One region of the Brevibacterium luteolum genome, then DNA from elsewhere that is predicted to be linked to it. Evidence: predicted binding sites of a transcription regulator. Region 1 holds the regulator's gene; the other holds the start of a gene.
The links. Region 1 encodes HrcA, which represses chaperone genes, less so after heat shock. Its sites were predicted from a motif close to TTNGCACTCGNNNNNNNCGAGTGCNAA; they were not measured.

Region 1 (9,059 bases):
AGAGCGGACGGACGTACGGGTCGATCTTCTCGTCGAGGGTGCCGGGCAGGAACCCGAGGTTCTCCCCTGCCTCGACGGCGGGCCGGGTGAGGATGATCCGCGAGACGGCCTTGTTCTGCAGCGCGTTGACCGCCATCGCCATCGCCAGGTAGGTCTTGCCGGTGCCGGCCGGGCCGAGGCCGAAGGTGATGGTGTGCGAGCGGATCGCTGCGACGTACTGGTGCTGGCCGTAGGTCTTGGGGCGCACGGTGCGCCCGCGGGAGGACAGGATGTTCTCGCTGAGCACGCGGGCTGGGCTGCCGGCTTCGGGCTCCATCGTGTGCACCCGGCGCACCGCATCGGGTTCGATGATGTGCCCGGCGGCGACGAGCGCTTTGAGTTCGCCGATCGTCGTCACGAGCGAGCCGACGGCGGCTTCCGGGCCGGAGAGCGTCATCTCGTGCTGCCGACAGTGGATGTCGACCTCCGGGGCGAGTGCCTCAAGGGTGCGCAGGTTGACCTCGGCGGGCCCGAACAGGGCGACGGGGTCGATGTTCTCCGGGATCGACAGGTGCACGCGGGTGTGCGCCGTCTCGGCCTCGCGCGTGTCTTCGGGTGCCGGTGTGTTCTGGGGCTCCAGCTCAGGTCCTCTTCTCAGGTTGTGTTCAGCGGTGTTCTCGCGTGCGGATTCTCATGGGCAACTCTAGCGCGTCGGTGCCCGGCCCGCCTGGGCTCACCAGCGGCTGAGGGCGGCCTGGCACAGTCCGAGGGCGACCGGCCCGGCTGTCGAGGCGCGCAGCACGCTGGCACCGAGCAGGGCTGTCTGCGCACCGGCTGCGGTGAGTGCGGCGATCTCAGGATCGGAGATCCCGCCTTCGGGACCGACGACGAGCACGAGCCGCTCGATGCCGCCCGGTGCGGCCGTCAGGCTGTCGGCCAGCTCGCGCAGCTGTGCGGTGAGCGGCTGGCTGGCGGTCTCGTGCAGCACGAAGACCGCATCGGCATCCGTGAACGTGTCAGCCAGTCCGGTGCCGCGGGCGAGTTCGCTGATGGCAGGCACGAACGCGCGGCGGGACTGTTCGGCGGCCGCCACCGAGGTGTGGCGCCACTTGGCGATCGACTTGCCGGCTTTGGCTGCCGGCCACTTGACGATCGAGCGCTGCGCCTCCCATGGGACGACGGCGTCGACGCCGACCTCGACGGCCGCTTCGACGGCGGCGAGGTCGCGGCCGGACTTCGCCAGGGCCTGCACGAGCACGAGCTGCGGGTTGGCCGGTGGATCGACCTGGACGGCCGTGACGGCGATGCGCAGGTCATTGCGTTCAGCGGTCGTGATGGTGCCGGTGATGCGCAGGCCGGCGCCGTCGCTGAGCTGCAGCTCCTCGCCCGCCTGCATCCGGCGGACGGTGACGACGTGATGAGCCACCGCCGCAGGTGCGATGACCTCACCGTGCTCGCCGGGGTGGGTGATGTCCGGGTCGATGAAGACCGGCAGGGTCATCGCCCGGCGAACCTCTCGCGGAACCGGCGGAAGGCGCTGCGCTCATCGGCCTTGCCGACGGTGGCCTCCGGCTGGGTCTCATCGCGCAGCCGGGCGAGCTCTTCGAGCAGCTCGGTCTGCTTGGCGTCGAGCTTCTTCGGGGTGGCGACGTTGATCGTGACGATGAGGTCGCCGCGGCTCTGGTGGCGCAGCCGCTTGGCACCGAGGCCGGCGAGCTTCTGGGTGGTGCCCGACTGGGTGCCGGCGGGGATCTCGATGTCCTGGGCACCGTCGAAGGTGTCGAGCTTGACCGTCGCGCCGAGGGCGGCGGCGGTCATCGGCACCTCGATGGTGCAGCGCAGGTTGTCGCCGTCGCGTTCGAAGGAGGCGTGCTCTGCGACGGTGACCTCGATGAACAGGTCTCCGGGAGGCCCCCCGCCGGGTCCGACCTCGCCGCGGCCGGCGAGCTGGATGCGGGTGCCGGTCGACACGCCGGCTGGGATCCGGAAGCTCAGGGTGCGTTCGACGCGCACGCGTCCGTCGCCGTGGCAGGAGGTGCACGGGTCGGTGATGCGGGTGCCGTAGCCGCCGCAGTTGTTGCAGGTCTGGTTGGTGACCATCTGCCCGAGCAGGGTGCGGGTCATCTGCTGGACCGAGCCGGTGCCGTGGCACAGTGAGCAGGTCTCGACCGAGGTGCCGGGCCGGGTGCCGTCTCCCTGGCAGGTCTCGCACACCTCGGCGGTGGCGATGTCGATCTCCTCGGTGCCGCCGAAGACTGCGGTCTCCAAGTCGATCTCGATGCCGATGAGCGCATCCTTGCCGCGGCGCTTGCGCGAGGCCGGCTGCTGGGGCGATCCGCCCATGCCGCCGCCGAAGAACGTCTCGAACAGGTCGGAGAACCCGCCGAAGTTCGCTCCGCCGAAGCCCTGGCCGTATTCGGAGCCGCCCATGTCGTAGTTGCGGCGCTTCTCCGGGTCTGAGAGCACCTCGTAGGCGACCGCGACCTGCTTGAACTCGTCTTCCCGGCCGGGGTTGACGTCGGGGTGGAGTTCGCGCGCCAGCTTGCGGTAGGCCTTCTTGATGTCCGCCGTCGAGGCGTCCTTCGGCACGCCGAGGGTTTCATAGTGGTTGGTCACGTTCGTCCTTTGATCGATGAGGCGATTCGCGGATCGGTTGTCTGTTGCGGGCGTGTGGGCCGGTCAGTCGTTGAGAATGACCGAGACGTACTTCGCCACAGCTCGCACTGCGGCCATCGTCGTCGGATAGTCCATGCGGGTCGGGCCGAGCACCGCCAGGCTGGCCGCAGAATCCTGCGCCCCGTAGCTGGTGGCCACGACCGAGGTCGAGGAGAAGGACTCGACGGTGTTCTCGCTGCCGATGCGCACGCTGACCTCGTCGGTCTCGGCTGCGATCGAGGTGAGCAGCTTGAGCAGCACGACCTGCTCCTCGAAGGCTTCGAGGAGTGGGCCGATGTGGGCGCCGAGCTCGCGGGCGGAGCGGGCGAGGTTGGCGGTGCCGGCCATGACGAGGCGGTCCTGGCGGCCGACCTGGCTGAGGTCGGCCAGGGCGGTGGCCACGGCGTGGGCGGCTCGCTGGTGCTCTGGTGGCACCTCGATGCGCTCACAGGCCTGCTTGACGGCGTCCATCGGCACGTTGTGCACGGCGGCGCGGATGCGGTCGCGGAGGCTGGCGACCTCCTCGTCGGTCAGTTCGCTGCCGGCGTCGATGAGGCGCTGTTCGACCTGCCCGGCGTCGCTGATGAGCACGACGAGCAGGCGGTGGGCGGCGATCGAGACGAGTTCGATGTGGCGCACCTTCGTCTGCCGGGCGATCGGGTACTGCACGACGGCGACCTGCTGGGTCAGTCCGGCCAGCAGCCGGACGGTGCGCTCGAGCATCTCGTCGATGTCGAGTGGCTCTTCGAGGATCCGGGCGATCGCCCGCTTCTCGGCTACCGAGAGCGGCTTGACCTCGTCGATGCGGTCGACGAAGCGCCGGTAGCCCTTGTCGGTGGGCACGCGCCCGGCCGAGGTGTGGGGCTGGGCGATGAGCCCTTCGCTTTCGAGCGCGGCCATGTCGTTGCGGATGGTCGCTGGGGACACGCCGAGCTGGTGGCGTTCGACGAGCGCCTTCGAGCCGACCGGCTCGTTCGTGGCGACGTAGTCTTCGACGATGGCGCGCAGCACGCGCGTCCGGCGGTCATCGTTCACGTGGCCTCGACCTCCTCCTCACTCGTGTCCGGCCCGCATGCCCGCACGCACGCGGGCTGGCACTCAGTCAATGCGAGTGCCAATCAAGTGTACGCCTCGCCGATGGTCTGCCCAAACAGGGCCACACCGGGTGGGCGCAATTACCCTTGTCGTGTGACTTTCTACGATCCCTACGGAGCCGATGTGCTCGCCGGCTCCTCCCCGCGCGCCCACCGCCGTCCCCGCTCAGCTGAGGTGCCCGCCCAGCGCGGCCTCGTCGTCGAGGACGTCGAGACCGGGTATGTCGGGGCGATCACCGGGGTGGAGAAGACCTCTGCCGGCTGGGTCATGCGCTTGGAGGACCGCCACGGCCGCACCCGCCTCGCGCCCTTGGGACCGGGATACTGGGTCGACGGCAAACCGGTGACGATCACCCGCCCGCAGGCCAGCCGCCCGGCTGCCCCGGCGCGCACCGCCTCGGGATCGGTGGCCAGGACCGACCAGCGGGCACGGGTGGCCCGCGGCTCGCGCATCTGGGTGGAGGGCAAGCACGACGCTGAGCTGGTGGAGAAGATCTGGGGTGATGACCTGCGCGGCGAGGGCGTCGTCGTCGAACCGCTCGGCGGCCTCGACGTGCTGGCTGACAAGCTCGCCGAGTTCGGACCCGACCGGAAGCATCGCGTCGGGGTGCTCGCCGATCACCTCGTGGCCGGCACCAAGGAATCCCGCATCGCCGAGGCGGTGCTCGCCGATGAGCGCTTCGCCGGGGTCGTGCACATCATCGGCCACCCCTATATCGACATCTGGCAGGCGGTGAAGCCGGCCGTCGTCGGGATTCCGGTGTGGCCGCAGGTCCCGCGCGGGGAGGACTTCAAGGTCGGCACGCTGCGCCGGCTCGGCTGGCCGGCCCGCGATCAGCGCGATATCGCTCTGGGCTGGCAGCGGATCCTGCGCTCGGTGAGGACGATCGCCGATGTCGAGCCGACGCTGTCGGGCCGGGTCGAGGAGCTCATCGACTTCGTCACCGTCGACCACCTCTACGGGCAGGTGTGAGCGGCCACGGCACCTGTGTCAGACTGTTGCCGCATCCGCGCGCCGTTCCGATGTGCCAGGACTGCATCATCGCGCCGTGACGGCACGCGCGCACCTCGACTACCGTAGAGCGCAGAACACTCTCTGAAAGGACAGCCATGAGCTCCGAATACAATCCCCAGGGCGGCTACGGCTCGCAGCCGGCCGGCCAGCCCGGCTACGGCTCGCAGCCCGGCGGCCATCCTGGTCCCGGTTCCCAGCCCGGCGGCTACCAGCAGCCTGGCGGCTACAGCGGACAGCCGGGCGCCTATGGTCAGCCGGGTCCTCAGCAGCAGCGCCCGACGGCCCCGAACGGCCAGCCGATCGGCGGTTCGACTCTGGCTGGCGTACCGCTGCGCGGCCCCCACCCAGAAGGCGCCTACCAGCAGGGGTCGGCAGGCTACTGGCACGCCGATCCTGACGAACGGCAGATGGCGATGTGGAACGGCGTCGGCATCCTGCTGCTCGGCTGGCTCATGCCGCTCATCATCTTCGTCATCTACAAGGACCGCAGCGCTTTCGTCCGCGAACACGCACGGCAGATGCTGAATACGAATATCTCCTACACGCTCTACCTCATCGGCCTCGGGATTGTCTTCTTCATCATCACGATCGTGACACTCGGTTTCGGAGCGATCATCTACGTTCTGTACTTCGTCCCGGTGATCGCGCTGTATGTGTTCGCGATCATCTCTGCCGTGCGCGGCAACAACGGTGAGGGCTACCGTGCGCCGCTCACCATCGACATGGTCAAGTGACCAGCACGAGCTCGTGATTCTGTGAGGCCGGTCCCGCTGGGGCCGGCCTCACAGCGTTTCGGTGATCCGGCGGACCATGAGGTCGCACAGCAGCCGGCCCTGCAGCGTCGGGCTGAAGATCCCGCGTTCGAAGGCGCCGGCCTCCAGCAGCCCGGCGCGTGCGAACTCGGCAGCCTCGACCTGGCCGGCAGCCGGCAGGCTCGCGATCGGCAGGCCCTCGCGCAGCCGGGCGGTGAGCATGATCCGCTCCAGTTCCTGCACCTCGTCATCGAGGATCTCCCGGCCGATGACCGGGCTATGCCCGGCGCGCAGCCGGTCGGCCCAGGCACGCGGATGCTTGGCATTCCACATCCGCACCCCGCCGAGGTGGGAGTGGGCTCCGGGTCCGAATCCCCACCAGTCGTCGCCGTGCCAGTAGGCGAGGTTGTGCCGGCAGCGGGTGTCTGGACCGGTTGAGTAGTTGCTCACCTCGTACCACTGGTAGCCGGCGGCACCGAGCAGCTGGTCGGCGAGTTCGTACTTGTCAGCGGCATCGTCGTCAGAGGGCATCGGCAGCTGCCCGCGCCGGATCTGGGCAGCCATCTTCGTGCCGTCTTCGATGATGAGCGAGTAGGCCGAGACGTGATCAGGTGCGCAGGCGATCGCCTGTTCGAGGGAGACGTGCCAGTCATCGAGGCTCTCCCCCGGTGTGCCGTAGATGAGGTCGAGGCTGACCTGCAGGCCGGCTTCTTTCGCCCATTCGACGACCTGCGGGATCCGCGCGGCGTCGTGCGTGCGGTCCAAGGTGGCCAGCACCTCGGGAACGGCCGACTGCATGCCAAGAGACACCCGCGTGAATCCAGCCGCTGCCAGAGTCGCAAGGTAGTCCGGGCTCAGCGTGTCAGGGTTCGCCTCGGTCGTGATCTCCGCATCAGCGGCGAACCGGAAGCGCTCCTGCACGTCTGTCAGCACCCCGGCCAGCACGTCTGCTGGCAGCAGGGTCGGGGTGCCGCCGCCGAAGAAGACCGTGGAGACCTCCCGGTCGGGAAAGCCCGCTCGGTCCATAGATGCCCGGACGAAGTCGAGCTCAGCGGCGAGCATCGGGCGGTAGTCGCTGCGCGAGGCGCCGGGTCCGAGCTCGTCGGCGGTGTAGGTGTTGAAGTCGCAGTACCCGCAGCGCACCCGGCAGTACGGGACGTGGATATAGAGGCTCAGGCCGCGCTCGGCGGCACCGACGACTGCGCTGGCCGGCAGGCTGCCGTCCAGCGGTACCGGTTCGCCCGCAGGCTGGGCGGGCATATCAGTTCTTCTTCGCCCCGTCGCCGTCGGAGGACAGTGCGGCGATGAAGGCATCCTGGGGCACCTCGACGGTGCCGACCATCTTCATGCGCTTCTTGCCTTCCTTCTGCTTCTCCAGCAGCTTGCGCTTACGGCTGATGTCACCGCCGTAGCACTTGGAGAGCACGTCCTTGCGGATCGCCCGGATCGTCTCACGGGCGATGATCCGCGAACCGATCGCGGCCTGGACGGGCACCTCGAACTGCTGGCGCGGGATGAGCTCCTTGAGCTTCGAGGCCATCTTCACGCCGTAGCTGTACGCCTCATCGCGGTGGACGATCGCCGAGAACGCATCGACGGTGTCGCCGTGCAGCAGGATGTCGACCTTGACGAGGTTGGCGGCCTGCTGGCCGTCGGGCTCGTAGTCGAGAGATGCATAGCCCTTGGTGCGGGACTTGAGCTGGTCGAAGAAGTCGAAGACGATCTCGCCGAGGGGGATCCGGTAGCGCAGCTCGACGCGATCCTCGGACAGGTAGTCCATGCCGTTCATCTGCCCGCGCTTGGCCTGGCACAGCTCCATGACCGGGCCGACGAAGTCGCTGGGGGTCAGCACGGTGGCGCGCACCATCGGCTCGTGCACTTCGGCGATCTTGCCCTCGGGGTACTCCGAGGGATTCGTCACGGTGTGTTCGGAACCGTCTTCCATCCGCACCTCGTAGACGACCGACGGGGCGGTCGAGATGAGGTCGAGGTCGAATTCGCGTTCGAGGCGCTCGCGCACGATCTCCAGGTGCAGCAGGCCGAGGAACCCGCAGCGGAACCCGAAGCCGAGTGCCGCGGAGGTCTCCGGTTCATAGGTGAGTGCGGCGTCGTTGAGCTTGAGCTTGTCGAGTGCCTCACGCAGATCCGGGTACTGGGATCCGTCGATCGGGAACAGCCCGGAGAACACCATCGGCTTGGGGTCCTGGTAGCCGGCCAGCGGCTCGGTTGCGGCATTGTGGGCGGTGGTGACGGTGTCGCCGACGCGGGACTGCCGGACATCCTTGACGCCGGTGATGAGGTAGCCGACCTCGCCTGCCCGCAGGCCCTTCGACGGGTGCGGCTCCGGTGACGATACGCCGATCTCCAGGAGCTCGTGGGTGGCGTGGGTGGAGATCATCTCGATCTTGTCGCGCGGGCGCAGGCTGCCGTCGACGACGCGGACGTAGGTGACGACTCCGCGGTAGGTGTCGTAGACGGAGTCGAAGATCATCGCTCGGGCTGGGCCGTCCGGGTCGCCTTCCGGGGCGGGGATGTCGGTGATGATGCGGTCGAGGACCTCTTCGACGCCCTCGCCGGTCTTGCCGGAGACGAGCAGGCAGTCCTCGGGTTCGCAGCCGATGAGCCCGGCGAGCTCGTCGGCGTACTTGTCCGGCTGGGCGGCCGGCAGGTCGATCTTGTTGAGCACCGGGATGATCGTGAGGTCGTTTTCCATCGCCAGGTACAGGTTCGCCAGGGTCTGGGCTTCGATGCCCTGGGCGGCGTCGACAAGCAGCAGTGCGCCTTCGCAGGCGGCCAGCGAGCGCGACACCTCGTAGGTGAAGTCGACGTGGCCCGGCGTGTCGATCATGTTGAGGGCGTAGGGTGCGCCGTCGGCCTCCCACGGCATGCGCACGGCCTGGGATTTGATGGTGATGCCGCGTTCGCGTTCGATGTCCATCCGGTCGAGGTACTGGGCGCGCATATCGCGCGGCTGCACTACCCCGGTGATCTGGAGCATCCGGTCGGCCAGTGTCGATTTGCCGTGATCGATGTGGGCGATGATGCAGAAGTTGCGAATGAGCTCCTGCGGGGTCGCCGCTACCTGGATGCGTGCTGCGGCGTCATCACTGACCTGTGGTGCCATGAACGTCGACGTCCCTTTCGTATACGAGCGAACCTCTATTGTTCCATGACCGTGTGCCTGGCACCGAACTGGCATCAGGCGGTGGTGGCCGGTTCGTAGAATGAGGCCATGCTTCTCCGTCCACGCGATGCTGACCAGCTTTCCGTCATGTCCTTCAACCTGCGCTATCCGGCCCTCGACGGGCAGCCGTGGCGCAGGCGACTGCCGCAGGCGGCAGCGGTCATCCGGCAGGAACGCCCGCACCTCATCGGCACCCAGGAGGGGATGCTGCGCCAGCTCACCGGGCTCATCGATGCGCTGCCGGATCACTACCAGTGGCTCGGTGAGGGTCGCGAAGGCGGGGATGCCGGCGAGTTCACCGCAGTAATCTACGATTCGCGCCGCCTGGAGATCACCCACCAGGAGGTGTCATGGCTGTCCGAGCGTCCGCATGTGCCAGG
Region 2 (11,946 bases), on a different contig from region 1:
CGCAGAGCCGCACCTGGCGCATCCCCCTTCTCATCACCGGCCTGGTGACCACAGCCGCACTGGCCCTGTCGGCCTGCAGCCCGGCTGACACCTCGGGTACGGATGATGACCGCCCGCTGGTGCTCACCACCTTCACCGTGCTCAAGGACATCGCCGCCAATGTCGCAGGCGAGCACCTGCGCGTAGAGTCGATCACGAAGGAAGGCGCGGAGATCCACGGCTATGAGCCCTCCCCCAGCGACATCCGGCACGCCGAGGAAGCCGATCTCGTCATGGAGAACGGCATGGGCCTGGAGAAGTGGTTCGAGCAGTTCATCGACGTCGCCGGCACGAAGCACGTCGTGCTCACCGACGGCGTCGAACCGATCGACATCACCGAGGACGCCGACGCCGGCAAGCCGAACCCGCACGCCTGGATGTCGCCTGCCAACACCGCGATCTACGTCGAGAACATGGCGACGGCCTTCTCGGAGCTCGACCCCGACCACGCTGCGGACTTCGAGGCCAACGCCGAGGACTACACTGCCAAGCTCACCGAGGTCGAGACGAAGCTGACCGACACGCTTGAGACCCTGCCGGAGAACCAGCGTGCGCTCGTCACCTGCGAAGGGGCGTTCTCCTACCTCGCCCGCGACGCCGGTCTGACTGAGAAGTACATCTGGCCGGTCAACGCTGAGCACGAGGCCACCCCGCAGCAGGTCGCCTCGACCATCGAGTTCGTGCGCGAAAATGACGTCCCGGCCGTGTTCTGCGAATCGACGGTCAACGACAAGGCGATGCAGCAGGTCGTCGACGCCACCGACGCGAGCTTCGGCGGCACCCTCTACGTCGACTCGCTCACCACCTCAGACGGCCCCGTGCCGACCTACCTCGATCTCATCACCCACGATGCCGAGACCATCGCCGATGCCCTGACCGGGGCTCAAGGTGCATGACGGCCACCACAGCCTTACTGGCGTCGTTCATCCGACTGCGCTTGACTGGACACCGATGAACTCTTCCCGGCACCCGCACCAGCCTGCGGCACACCCGCCCGGATCCGGCGCGTCCACCGCCCTGGAGGTCCGGAACGTCACGGTGCGCTATGGCTCCGTGCTGGCTCTCGACGAGGCGAGTGCCGTCATCGGGCGCGGCCGCATCTGCGGTCTGGTCGGCATGAACGGCGCCGGTAAGTCCACCCTGTTCAAGTCGATCGTCGGCAGCCTCAAACCGCAGTCGGGTTCCGTGCGCATCGCCGGCCTGCCGCCTGCCAAGGCCCGGCGGGCCGGGCTCATCGGGTACGTGCCGCAGGCCGAGATCGTCGACTGGGACTTCCCGATCACCGTGCGCGAGGTGGTGGGCACCGGCCGCTATGGGCGCACCGGGATCACCCGCCGGCTCACGCGAGCCGACCAGGATGCCGTTGAGGCCGCACTGGCCCGGGTTGAGCTCACCGAGCTGGCCGGCCGGCAGATCGGCCAGCTCTCCGGCGGGCAGCGCAAACGCGCCTTCGTCGCCCGGGGACTGGCCCAGGAGGCCTCAGTGCTGCTGCTCGATGAGCCCTTCGCCGGAGTCGACAAACGCTCCGAGCAGATGATCTCGAGCGTGCTGCGCGAAGCCGCCGATGCCGGGACGACGATCGTCGTGTCCACCCATGACCTGCACGCTCTGCCGGATCTGACCGATGAGGCGATCCTGCTCATGCGCCGTGTGCTGCTGCACGACTCGCCTGCCGAGGTGCTGCGCCCGCAGAACCTCGCACTGGCCTTCGGACTCGACCCGCTCGGCCGGCCGACCGACACCCGCCGGACCGAGGAGACACCAGCTGACGGCGAAGGCGGCACTGACGACTGGGATGGTGAGCGCTGATGGACATCATCCACCTGCTCGCCGACCCGCTGTCCTATGAGTTCATGACCCGCGCGCTCATCGCCGCGGTCATGGTCTCGATCGTCTGCGCGCTGCTGTCGTGCTGGCTGGTGCTCATCGGCTGGTCGCTCATGGGCGACGCGGTCTCCCATGCGGTGCTGCCCGGGGTTGTGCTCGCCTATGTCCTCGACCTGCCGTTCGCCATCGGCGCGCTCGTGTTCGGGTTCCTGGCCGTCATCCTCATCGGGGCGGTGCGCGACACGTCCCGGGTCAAGGAGGATGCCGCGATCGGCATCGTGTTCACCACGCTGTTCGCCCTGGGCATCGTGCTCGTGTCCGTCACCCCTTCGGATACGGACCTCATGCACATCATCTTCGGCAACATCCTCGGCGTCTCCCGGCAGGACCTCACCCAGATCCTCATCCTCACGATCGCCGTGCTGCTCGTCGTGCTCCTCAAGCGCCGCGACTTCACCCTCTACGCCTTCGACCCGACGCACGCGCATGCGATCGGCATGAGCCCGCGTCTCATCGGCGCGGTCATGCTCGCCCTGCTCGCGGTCACCGCAGTGGCGACGCTGCAGATCGTCGGCGTCGTCCTCGTCGTCGCAATGCTCATCATCCCCGGTGCCTCGGCCTACCTGCTGACGAACCGGATGAGCATGATGCTCATCATCGCCCCGGCGATCTCGGTCGGCTGTTCGCTCATCGGCCTGTACACCAGCTATTACGCCGACACCGCGTCGGGCGGCATGATCGTGCTGGCCCAGGGCTTCGTCTTCACCCTCATCTATCTCTTCAGCCCGCGCCAGGGCGTCATCGCCCGGCAGCTCAAGCGCCGCCGGGTCCGCTCAGCGCTGTGAGGCCCACATCGCCGCAACCGCCTCGGCCCCGAGGGTGAGGGCCGGCTGGCCTTCTCGTTCGAGCACAAGCGTGCCCGAATAGGGTGCGCCTGCGGCGAGTGTGAAGACCGTGCCGACCTCGATGCCCCGCTCGGCGAGGAACTGCAGCAGCTCCGGATCGGCATCCGAGATCCGCTCTAGCCGGTAGTCGGCACCGGGTTCGCAGTCGGTGAGCTGCCGGGCCCGAGGTGTGGCGACCTGACCGTCGGCGGCTGGGATCGGGTCGCCGTGCGGGTCGCGGTCGGGATTGCCGAGGTGGGCTGAGATCCGGTCGACGAGCTCATCGGAGACGGCGTGTTCGAGCACTTCGGCCTCGTCGTGGACTTCGTCCCAGCCGTAGCCGAGCACCTGGACGAGGAAGGTCTCGATGAGCCGGTGGCGGCGCACCATCTGCACCGCGTGCGCCCGGCCGGCCTCGGTCAGCGACACCGCGCCGTAGCGGGTGTGGGTCACCAGTCCCTGCCTGCCGAGGCGTTTGATCGCATCGGAGACCGTCGACATGCGCAGGCCGGCCTTCTCGGCGATGACACTGGGCTGAACCGGCTCGCGCTCAGGATCCCATTCCTGGATGCTCCAGATGATCTTGAGGTAGTTCTGCGCACTGGCTGTCAGCTCGGACACCGACGGTGCGCGCTCCCCTGCCGGGGCAGGCCCATCCACCGGTGCCGCCTGCGGCTTCTCGGCAGCAGCCACTGTCACTTCACCGTGTAGTTCGGTGCCTCGACCGTCATCTGGATGTCGTGCGGGTGGCTCTCCTTGAGTCCGGCTGCAGTGAGGCGGACGAACTGGCCCTTCTCCTTGAGCTCAGGGATCGTACGCGCGCCGACGTAGAACATCGTCTGCCGCAGTCCGCCGGTGAGCTGGTAGGCGACCTGCTTGAGCTCACCGCGGTAGGCGACCCGGCCCTCGACGCCTTCGGGGATGAGGTCGGTGTCGGTCGACACATCGGCTTGGAAATAGCGGTCCTTGGAGTACGAGGCGCCCTTGCGCGGGGCCATCGCACCGAGCGAGCCCATCCCGCGGTAGGCCTTGTACTGCTTGCCGTTGACGAAGATGAGCTCACCGGGACTCTCGTTGCATCCGGCGAGCAGGGAGCCGACCATGACGGAGTCGGCACCGGCGACAAGCGCCTTGCCGATGTCGCCGGAGTACTGCAGTCCGCCGTCGCCGATCACCGGCACGCCGGCTTCACGGGCGGCCTGGTGGGCCAGGTGGATGGCGGTCACCTGCGGCACGCCCACACCAGCGACAACCCGGGTGGTGCAGATCGAACCAGGGCCCACACCGACCTTGATGGCATCGGCTCCTGCGTCGATGAGCGCCTGGGCGCCCATCCGGGTGGCGACATTGCCGCCGATGATCTGGACGCTAGCGAACTTCGGGTCCTTCTTCAGGGCGCGGATCATCTCGGTGACTCCGCGGGCGTGGCCGTTGGCGGTGTCGACGACGAGCACATCAACGCCGGCTTCGGCCAGCAGTCCGGCGCGATCGTATGCGTCGCCGTAGAAGCCGACGGCAGCGCCGACGCGCAGCCGGCCCTCATCGTCCTTCGTCGCCAGCGGGTACTCCTCGCTCTTGACGAAGTCCTTGACGGTGATGAGACCGCGGATGACGTTGGCGTCGTCGACCAGCGGCAGCTTCTCGATCTTGTTCTCGGCCAGCAGTTCGAAGGCCCGTTCGGCTGACACACCGACCGGGGCGGTGATGAGCGGTGCGCGGGTCATGATCTCACCGACGGTGGTGGTGGCGAAGTCCTTGCGGGAGACGAAGCGCAGGTCGCGGTTGGTGATGATGCCGACCAGCACATTGTCCTCATCGACGACCGGCAGCCCGGAGATCCGGTACTGCCCGCACAGCTCGTCGAGCTCGGCGAGGCTGCGGTCGGCGGTGATCGTCAGCGGGTCGTTGATCATGCCCGATTCACTGCGCTTGACGTAGTCGGCCTGGTCGGCCTGGTCTTCCTTGCTCAGGTTGCGGTGCAGGATGCCGATGCCGCCGATGCGCGCCATCGCGATCGCCATCCGCGATTCGGTCACCGTGTCCATCGCCGCTGAGACCAGCGGGACGTTGATGTCGATCTCACGCGTCAGCCGCGTCGTCGTCGAGGCCTCGGACGGGATGACGTCGGTGTCCCCAGGCAGCAGCAGCACATCGTCGTAGGTCAGTCCGGTCAGCGCGAAAGGATCCTCCGCTGCTTTGAAGTGCTGCTCGATGTTCACCTGTGTCTACCTCCCGAGGCGGAATACGGCGTGGGGTCGCTGGCTCAATCGTAGTCCGTCGCAGCGGCCCGGCACCACACCCAGGACAAGGCCTGCCTGCAGCTCCGGCTGTGAGTCTGCCCACGCCTCGGGCGCGGTCTACACTTGAGCCCATGATCGATCACGATGATGTGTCTGTTCCCCATGCCTTCGCTGCGACCCCGCAGCTGGCCGGCACACGGGTGCTGCTGCGCCGGGTCGAGGTCTCCGACGCCGAGGTGCTGGCCGCCGCTGCCGGTGATCTCCCGTCCTCGTGGGTGACGAGTGTGCCCGCGCCCGAGGCGATGGCTGATGAGATCGTGCGCCGGCAGGGCCTGCAGGCAGCTGGGTCCATGGCGCCGTTCGCGGTCGTGGCAGACGGCCGGCCGGTGGGCATGACGACGTTCATGAACATCGATGCGGCCAACCGGCGGGTCGAGATCGGCTCGACGTGGCTGTCTCCTGCGGTGCAGGGCACCGGAGTGAATGCGGAGGCGAAGCTGCTGCTTCTCACCCGCGCGTTCGAGGCCCTTGACTGCATTGCGGTGGAGTTCCGCACGCACTTCCACAACTTCCAGTCCCGAGCGGCGATCGAACGCCTCGGCGCGAAGCCCGATGGGGTGCTGCGCTCCCACCAGCTGTTCAATGGGGTGCTGCGGGATACGGCGGTCTATTCGATCATCGCCTGCGAATGGCCCACGGTGAAGCGGGGCCTGGAGCACCGGCTGGCCGGCCGCTGAGGTCAGCGTCGCGTTCGGCGATCCGCCGGAAAGTCACGACGATGCTCACACCGGGGCGCTCCGCGTGCTCAGGCGGATGGCTCACCGGCGATGTCTTCCTGCACAGGGGCCGCCGACGGGGCCGGTGTGCTCCGGAGTCGGCCTGCGCAGAGACGTGATCGGCATGAGGCAGACGAACAGGAAGATGACAACTGCGAGGGTGATCCCGGCAGGGACGATGACGCTTGTCGTGTCGTAGGCCGGCACAGCCTTGATGAACATGACGATTCCGACTGCCAGGCCCAAGCTCCCGAGCACCCAGCCGCCACCGAGGATGAAGGCGATGATCGGGTTGACCGCCATCATGCGCACCATGAAGACAGCCCCACCGAGAACCGAAAGCGTCACGGACCAGCAGCACAGGAACACCACGAGCAGGTGTGCCGCATCCGGTTCCCAGCTGTCGATGAAGAGCCCCGAAGGTGCGAAGTCGACCACGTACGGCCACACCAGCGTCGACACTGTCAGCAGCCCGGCGTTCACCGCCGAGGTCGCGAAGATGAACGCCGCCACCGGCAGCCGCTTCTGGCCAGCGGTGGAGAAGACCATGCTGTAGTCCATGAACGGGAACATCCAGGACAGGACGACGAGGAAGATGAGGCCCATGAGTCCCGCCTGCTCGGCCGGGACGACCTCTCCCGTCTTGCCGAGCAGCATCTCCGCCCCGACGAACGAGACGATGACGGCCCCGGCTGCGGCCAGTCCGAGGCTGACGAGTACGGCCCGGCCGAAGCGCGGCAGCCATCTGATCGGCTTCTCGCTGTCATCGGAGAAGACCATCTCGCGCTGCCGGTCGAGTTCGCTGAGATCGTAGCGCCCGTCGACCCGCGGCACACCGGCAGCGTACATGTACGGCTCGCCACGCTGCGGGTGCGGCACACGCGGTCCCGGCGGCGTCCGCTGCGCCGGCGGCCGGGGAGGCTGTGCTGGCGGCCGGTGAGGCTGCGGGGGCACAGTCCGGTCCGAAGGCGGGTTGGGATCGGTCATGGTGCCACTGTAATGGCGGGCCGACCCACCTCAGGTTTCGCTGCTGTGGCAGCCCTGTGACATCCTCATCCACCCAGCTGCGCCCACGCGGCGGCCGCGTCGAGCCGCAGCCCGGTGGCGAACCGCCGCTGCTGTCCGGTCAACGGGTCGGTGAAGGCCAGGGTGGATGCCAGCAGCTGCAAGGGGGAGGAGAAGTCGTAGGGATCCGGGTTGTCATCGACCGGGTAGACCGGGTCGCTGAGGATCGGCAGGCCCAGTGCGTGCATGTGCACCCGCAGCTGGTGGGTCTTGCCGGTCACCGGCTGCAGCTCGAACTCCCCGATGCGCACGCCTCCCTCCCCCGTTCCCGAGGCGGTGGGCGCCTGGCCGCCGGCTGGCACCTCGTGCACGGCTGTCAGCCGGATCCGGGTGTGGGCGTTGGGCTCACCGGCCACTTCGCGGACCTGGCGGTCACCGGCGGTCTTCTCCAGCCGGGTGCGGCGCTCACCGGGCAGCGAATCCGGGTCGAAGCCCGGCGGCAGCACTGCCAGCGCCCGGTAGGTCTTCGTCACCTTCCGGTCTTGGAACAGCCGCTGATAGCGTCCACGGGATTCCGGCCGGCGCGAGAACACGAGCAGCCCGGCGGTGACCCGGTCGAGTCGGTGGATGGCGACCAGATCCGGTTCGCCGCGGTCGACGCGCAACCGGGTGACGGCGCATTCGCGTACGAACCGGCCGTTGGGGGTGCTGGCCAGGAAGTGCGGCTTGTCGACGACGAGCAGATCCTCGTCCTCGTCCACGACGCCGATCTCGAACGGCACCCGGGGCTCGGGCGGAACCGGGCGGTGGAACCAGTAGAAGGCTCCGGGGATGACCGGGTCCTCCAGCCGAGCGGGTCCGGCCTCAGCGGTGCACAGGCGGCCGTCGGTTACGAGCGCTGCCCGCGCCTCGGGTGTGGAGTCCGGCACGAGGACGGCGAGCATCTCATCGACGCTGTCCGGCACCGGGGCGCCGGCCAGCGCGTGGGTCTCATGCCCGCCGGGGGCGCGCAGGCGGGTGGCGGAGATCCCCTCACGTGGGGGCAGTGGGCTGCGGGGCATGTGCCCAGCCTACGGGTTCAGCAGTCCTCTTCGCTCGCGCCGAGGATTCCGTGCGGCTCCTGCAGCCGGCATCAATCAATCGGCTCGTGCAGCCAGCATCAACCGATCGGCTGATGCCGAGGTCAGCCGCCGGCCCGATGTGCGCGGCTTCCTGCCGCGCGACGATGGCGACATGCTGACACCTGCCATCATCTTCATCACCCTCGCGCTCATCTTCTACACCGTCGGCGTCTGGGCCGAGCACCTGCGCAAGAACCTCACCTGGACTCATGTCGTATTCTTCGGCCTCGGTCTCGTCTGCGATGCCACCGGCACCGAATTCATGCGCCGCATCGCCGAATCCGGGGATGCGAACTTCTTCTCCGGCTCAGCTGCCGGGTTCCTCAGTCTGACGATGGCGCTCACCGGCGCGCTGGCGCTGCTGCTCATGGCCGTCCACTTCGTGTGGGCCGTCATCGTCATGATCCGCGGCACCGAGGAGGCCAAGGGCACCTTCCACCGCTTCTCGCTCATCGTGTGGATCATCTGGCTCGTCCCCTACTTCACAGGGATGGCGGCTTCGATGATCGGGTGAGCGGCCCGCCGCAGGACCTCCTGACTCTGATGACAGCACCGCGCCCCCGGGAGGCCATCCCAGGGGCGCGGTGTCAGTGCTGAGGCAGGCTCAGGGGCAGAGGGTCAGTCCTCGTCCTCTTCTTCCTGCTTCTCCACGACGAGGGTCTCGGTGGTGAGCACGAGTGCTGCGATCGAGGCTGCGTTGCGCAGCGCCGAACGGGTCACCTTGACCGGGTCGATGATGCCCTGAGCGATGAGATCGCCGTACTCGCCGGTGGCGGCGTTGAAGCCCTGACCGGCGTCGAGCTCTGCGACCTTCGAGGCGACGACGTAGCCGTCCTGGCCGGCGTTCTCGGCGATCCAGCGCAGCGGCTCGCCGATCGCGCGGCGCACGATCGTCAGGCCGGTCTGGGCGTCGCCCGAGATGCCGAGGTCGACGTTCTCCAGGGCCTTGCCGGCATGGACGAGGGCTGCGCCGCCGCCGGCGACGATGCCCTCTTCGATGGCGGCACGGGTGGCCGACACTGCGTCCTCGACGCGGTGCTTGCGCTCCTTGAGCTCCACCTCGGTCGCGGCACCGACCTTGATGACTGCCACGCCGCCGGCCAGCTTGGCCAGGCGCTCCTGCAGCTTCTCGCGGTCCCAGTCCGAATCGGTGTTCTCGACCTCGGCGCGGATCTGCGCCACCCGGTCGGACACGGCATCATCGGAACCGGCACCGTCGACGACGGTCGTCGAATCCTTGGTGACGGTGACGGTGCGGGCGTTGCCCAGATCGTCGAGCGTCACCTGGTCGAGCTTCATGCCCATATCGGCGGTGACGACGGTGCCGCCGGTGAGCACGGCGAGGTCTTCCAGGATCGCCTTGCGGCGGTCGCCGAAGCCCGGTGCCTTGACGGCAGCGACGTTGAGGATGCCGCGCAGCTTGTTGACCACGAGGGTCGAAAGAGCCTCGCCCTCGACGTCCTCAGCGACGATGAGCAGCGGCTTGGAGGCCTGCTGCACCTTCTCCAGCACCGGGAGCAGCTCCTGGATGTTGGAGATCTTGCCCTGGTTGATGAGGATGTAGGGGTCGTCGAGGACGGCTTCCTGGCGGTCTGCGTCGGTGACGAAGTACGGCGACAGGTAGCCCTTGTCGAACTGCATGCCCTCGGTGAACTCGAGCTCGACCGATGCGGCCTGGCTCTCGTCGATGGTGATGACGCCGTCCTTGCCGACCTTGTCGAAGGCCTCGGCGATCATCTCGCCGATCTCACGCGACTGCGCCGACAGCGCGGCGACGTGGGCGATCTCCTCGGAGCCGGAGACGTCGCGGGCGGTCTCCCGCAGCTTCTCCTCAACGAGTTCGACGGCCTTCTCGATGCCGAGCTTGAGCTGGCTGGGGGCGGCACCGGCAGCGACGTTGCGCAGGCCCTCGTGGACGAAGGCCTGAGCGAGCACGGTCGCAGTCGTGGTGCCGTCACCGGCGACGTCGTTGGTCTTGGTGGCGACTTCCTTGGCCAGCTGGGCGCCGAGATTCTCGTACGGATCGTCGAGTTCGACCTCGCGGGCGATCGTCACACCATCGTTGGTGATGGTCGGAGCGCCCCACTGCTTGTCGAGCACGACGTTGCGGCCGCGCGGGCCGAGGGTCACCTTGACGGTGTCGGCCAGCACGTTGACGCCGCGCTCAAGGGCCTTGCGCGCGTCGTCGTTGAACTGAAGTGTTTTAGCCATGTGTCACTTCCTTCTGTGAAGTACGAACAGTCTGCTCAGGCGCAGATGCTCAGCCGATGACGGCGAGCACGTCACGCGCCGAGAGCACGAGGTATTCCTCACCTGCGTACTTGACCTCGGTGCCGCCGTACTTGGAGTAGATGACCTTGTCGCCGACGGCGACGTCGAGCGGCACGCGGTTGCCGTTGTCGGCAACGCGACCCGGGCCCACGGCGACGACTTCGCCTTCCTGCGGCTTCTCCTTGGCGGTGTCAGGGATGACGAGGCCGGAGGCAGTGGTCTGCTCGGCTTCAACCTGACGGATGACGATCCGATCTTCGAGCGGCTTGATGGAGACCGACATGTGCGGACACTCTCCTTTGTCTGTAGTCCTCAACAGCGTCCTGACTCGGGCACTGGGTGGTGCTGTGGCCTGCTCGTCGTCGCGGGTGCCGAGCGTGCCGATCCGCTTCAGGGGCTGTTAGCACTCATTGGCTTAGTGTGCTAATTCGACTTTAGAGCGCTGCTTGGCACTCGGTCAACTCGAGTGCCAATTCCGTCGCGGAGCCACAGCCAGCACGCAGGCTCAGTCGCGGGCTGCCTCTTCTTCGAGGTCTTCGAAGCTCAGCTCACCGCGGCGCACTGCCCGCAGGATCCGCCACGTGCGCGCCATCCGCGGCAGCGTGATGATGAGCAGCCCGCCGAGCATGTTGAACGGGATGACGATCGCCATCCACACAAGGAAGTCCGTGACCGAGATGTCAGCTCCGGCGACCATGGCGCCGAAGATGATCATCGCGTTGAGTGCACCGTGCAGCAGGCCCAGCCCGATGACGATGAGCCCGGAGATCATCGAGATGACAGCGAAGACGACGTGGTTGTCGGTGCCCTGCTGCATGCGGGTGGTGAGCGTGATGGAGGCACCGGCGAGCAGCGACAGGCAGATCATCACGAGCAGCGAGGGATTGTCGACGTAGCTGGCCGCCTTGTCGACGAGGGTGCCGTGGTAGTCCGGCAGGGCGAGCACCGTCAGCCACATGAAGGCGAAGCCGCCGGCGAGGTTGGTCACGAGTTTGACGCTCCACAGCCGCACCAGCTGGCCCCAGGTGCCCTGTCCGGCTGCGATCGCGTGGATGGGCAGCAGGAACTCCTCGGTGAACAGCTCCGAGTGGGCCATCTTGAGGGCGAACATGCCGATGCCGAAGGCCATGCCGGCGAGGATGTCGCTGCCGGTGGCCTGCAGCACGAGGATCATCGCGAGGATCCCGAAGGAGACGTCGATGCCGCCGAATAGGCCGGTGACGATGAGGTTCGGTCCATGTGCGGTTGAGCCGCTTGGCGCCGGAGGAGACCGTGGCGGCGGCTTCGTCGATGTCGGTCTGCGACTTCTTCACGGATGCCCCCTTCCAGGCGTCTGGCCACCTGACCAGGGTACGGGATGACACACCTCGGGCCCGGTACGATGACCGGGCCCGAGGTGGTGGCTGGCTTCAGATCAGGCGCAGGCCCACTGTCCCCATCCTGCCTTCTTCTGCAGGATCTTAGCGCGCTTGAACTGCTCCTGGGGGCTGGCATCGATCGGGTTGCCGGAGCCGCCGACGGAGCGCCAGGTGGCGAGCTTGAACTGGAAGAGCCCGAAGTGGGCGCGGTTGGACTGATTGATCGCCCGCGGGTTGAAGTTCGACTCGCACTTGACGACCGAGTACCACTTGGAGCCGGGTCCGCCGAGCATCTCCTTGATCTGGGCGGTGGTCATGCTGCCGGAGTAGTTGTCCTCGGAGTTGTCCGAGCCGCCGGAGCCGCTGTCGTCCTTGCTGCGCGAGCTCTTGTCGGACTGGCGCTTCTTCTCCGGGGCCTTGGTGCC

Region 2: the regulator HrcA is predicted to act here: its motif matches at 10,610-10,636, upstream of groES (co-chaperone GroES).

Annotation. Positions count from the first base shown of each region.
Region 1 covers NZ_JALXPM010000002.1:20,403-29,461, reverse strand. The annotation lists gene M3C25_RS00770 (PhoH family protein) at 1-556, opposite strand, end outside; gene M3C25_RS00765 (16S rRNA (uracil(1498)-N(3))-methyltransferase) at 713-1,480, opposite strand; gene dnaJ (molecular chaperone DnaJ) at 1,477-2,595, opposite strand; gene hrcA (heat-inducible transcriptional repressor HrcA) at 2,659-3,669, opposite strand; gene M3C25_RS00750 (DUF3097 domain-containing protein) at 3,823-4,701, shown strand; gene M3C25_RS00745 (DUF4870 domain-containing protein) at 4,839-5,477, shown strand; gene hemW (radical SAM family heme chaperone HemW) at 5,526-6,755, opposite strand; gene lepA (translation elongation factor 4) at 6,757-8,619, opposite strand; gene M3C25_RS00730 (endonuclease/exonuclease/phosphatase family protein) at 8,728-9,059, shown strand, end outside.
Region 2 covers NZ_JALXPM010000015.1:5,264-17,209, reverse strand. The annotation lists gene M3C25_RS05470 (metal ABC transporter substrate-binding protein) at 1-935, shown strand, start outside; gene M3C25_RS05465 (metal ABC transporter ATP-binding protein) at 991-1,848, shown strand; gene M3C25_RS05460 (metal ABC transporter permease) at 1,848-2,711, shown strand; gene M3C25_RS05455 (metal-dependent transcriptional regulator) at 2,700-3,443, opposite strand; gene guaB (IMP dehydrogenase) at 3,446-4,969, opposite strand; gene M3C25_RS05445 (GNAT family N-acetyltransferase) at 5,122-5,727, shown strand; gene M3C25_RS05440 (hypothetical protein) at 5,809-6,645, opposite strand; gene M3C25_RS05435 (pseudouridine synthase) at 6,819-7,832, opposite strand; gene M3C25_RS05430 (HsmA family protein) at 8,005-8,406, shown strand; gene groL (chaperonin GroEL) at 8,511-10,103, opposite strand; gene groES (co-chaperone GroES) at 10,153-10,446, opposite strand; gene M3C25_RS05415 (formate/nitrite transporter family protein) at 10,669-11,337, opposite strand; gene M3C25_RS05410 (resuscitation-promoting factor) at 11,578-11,946, opposite strand, start outside.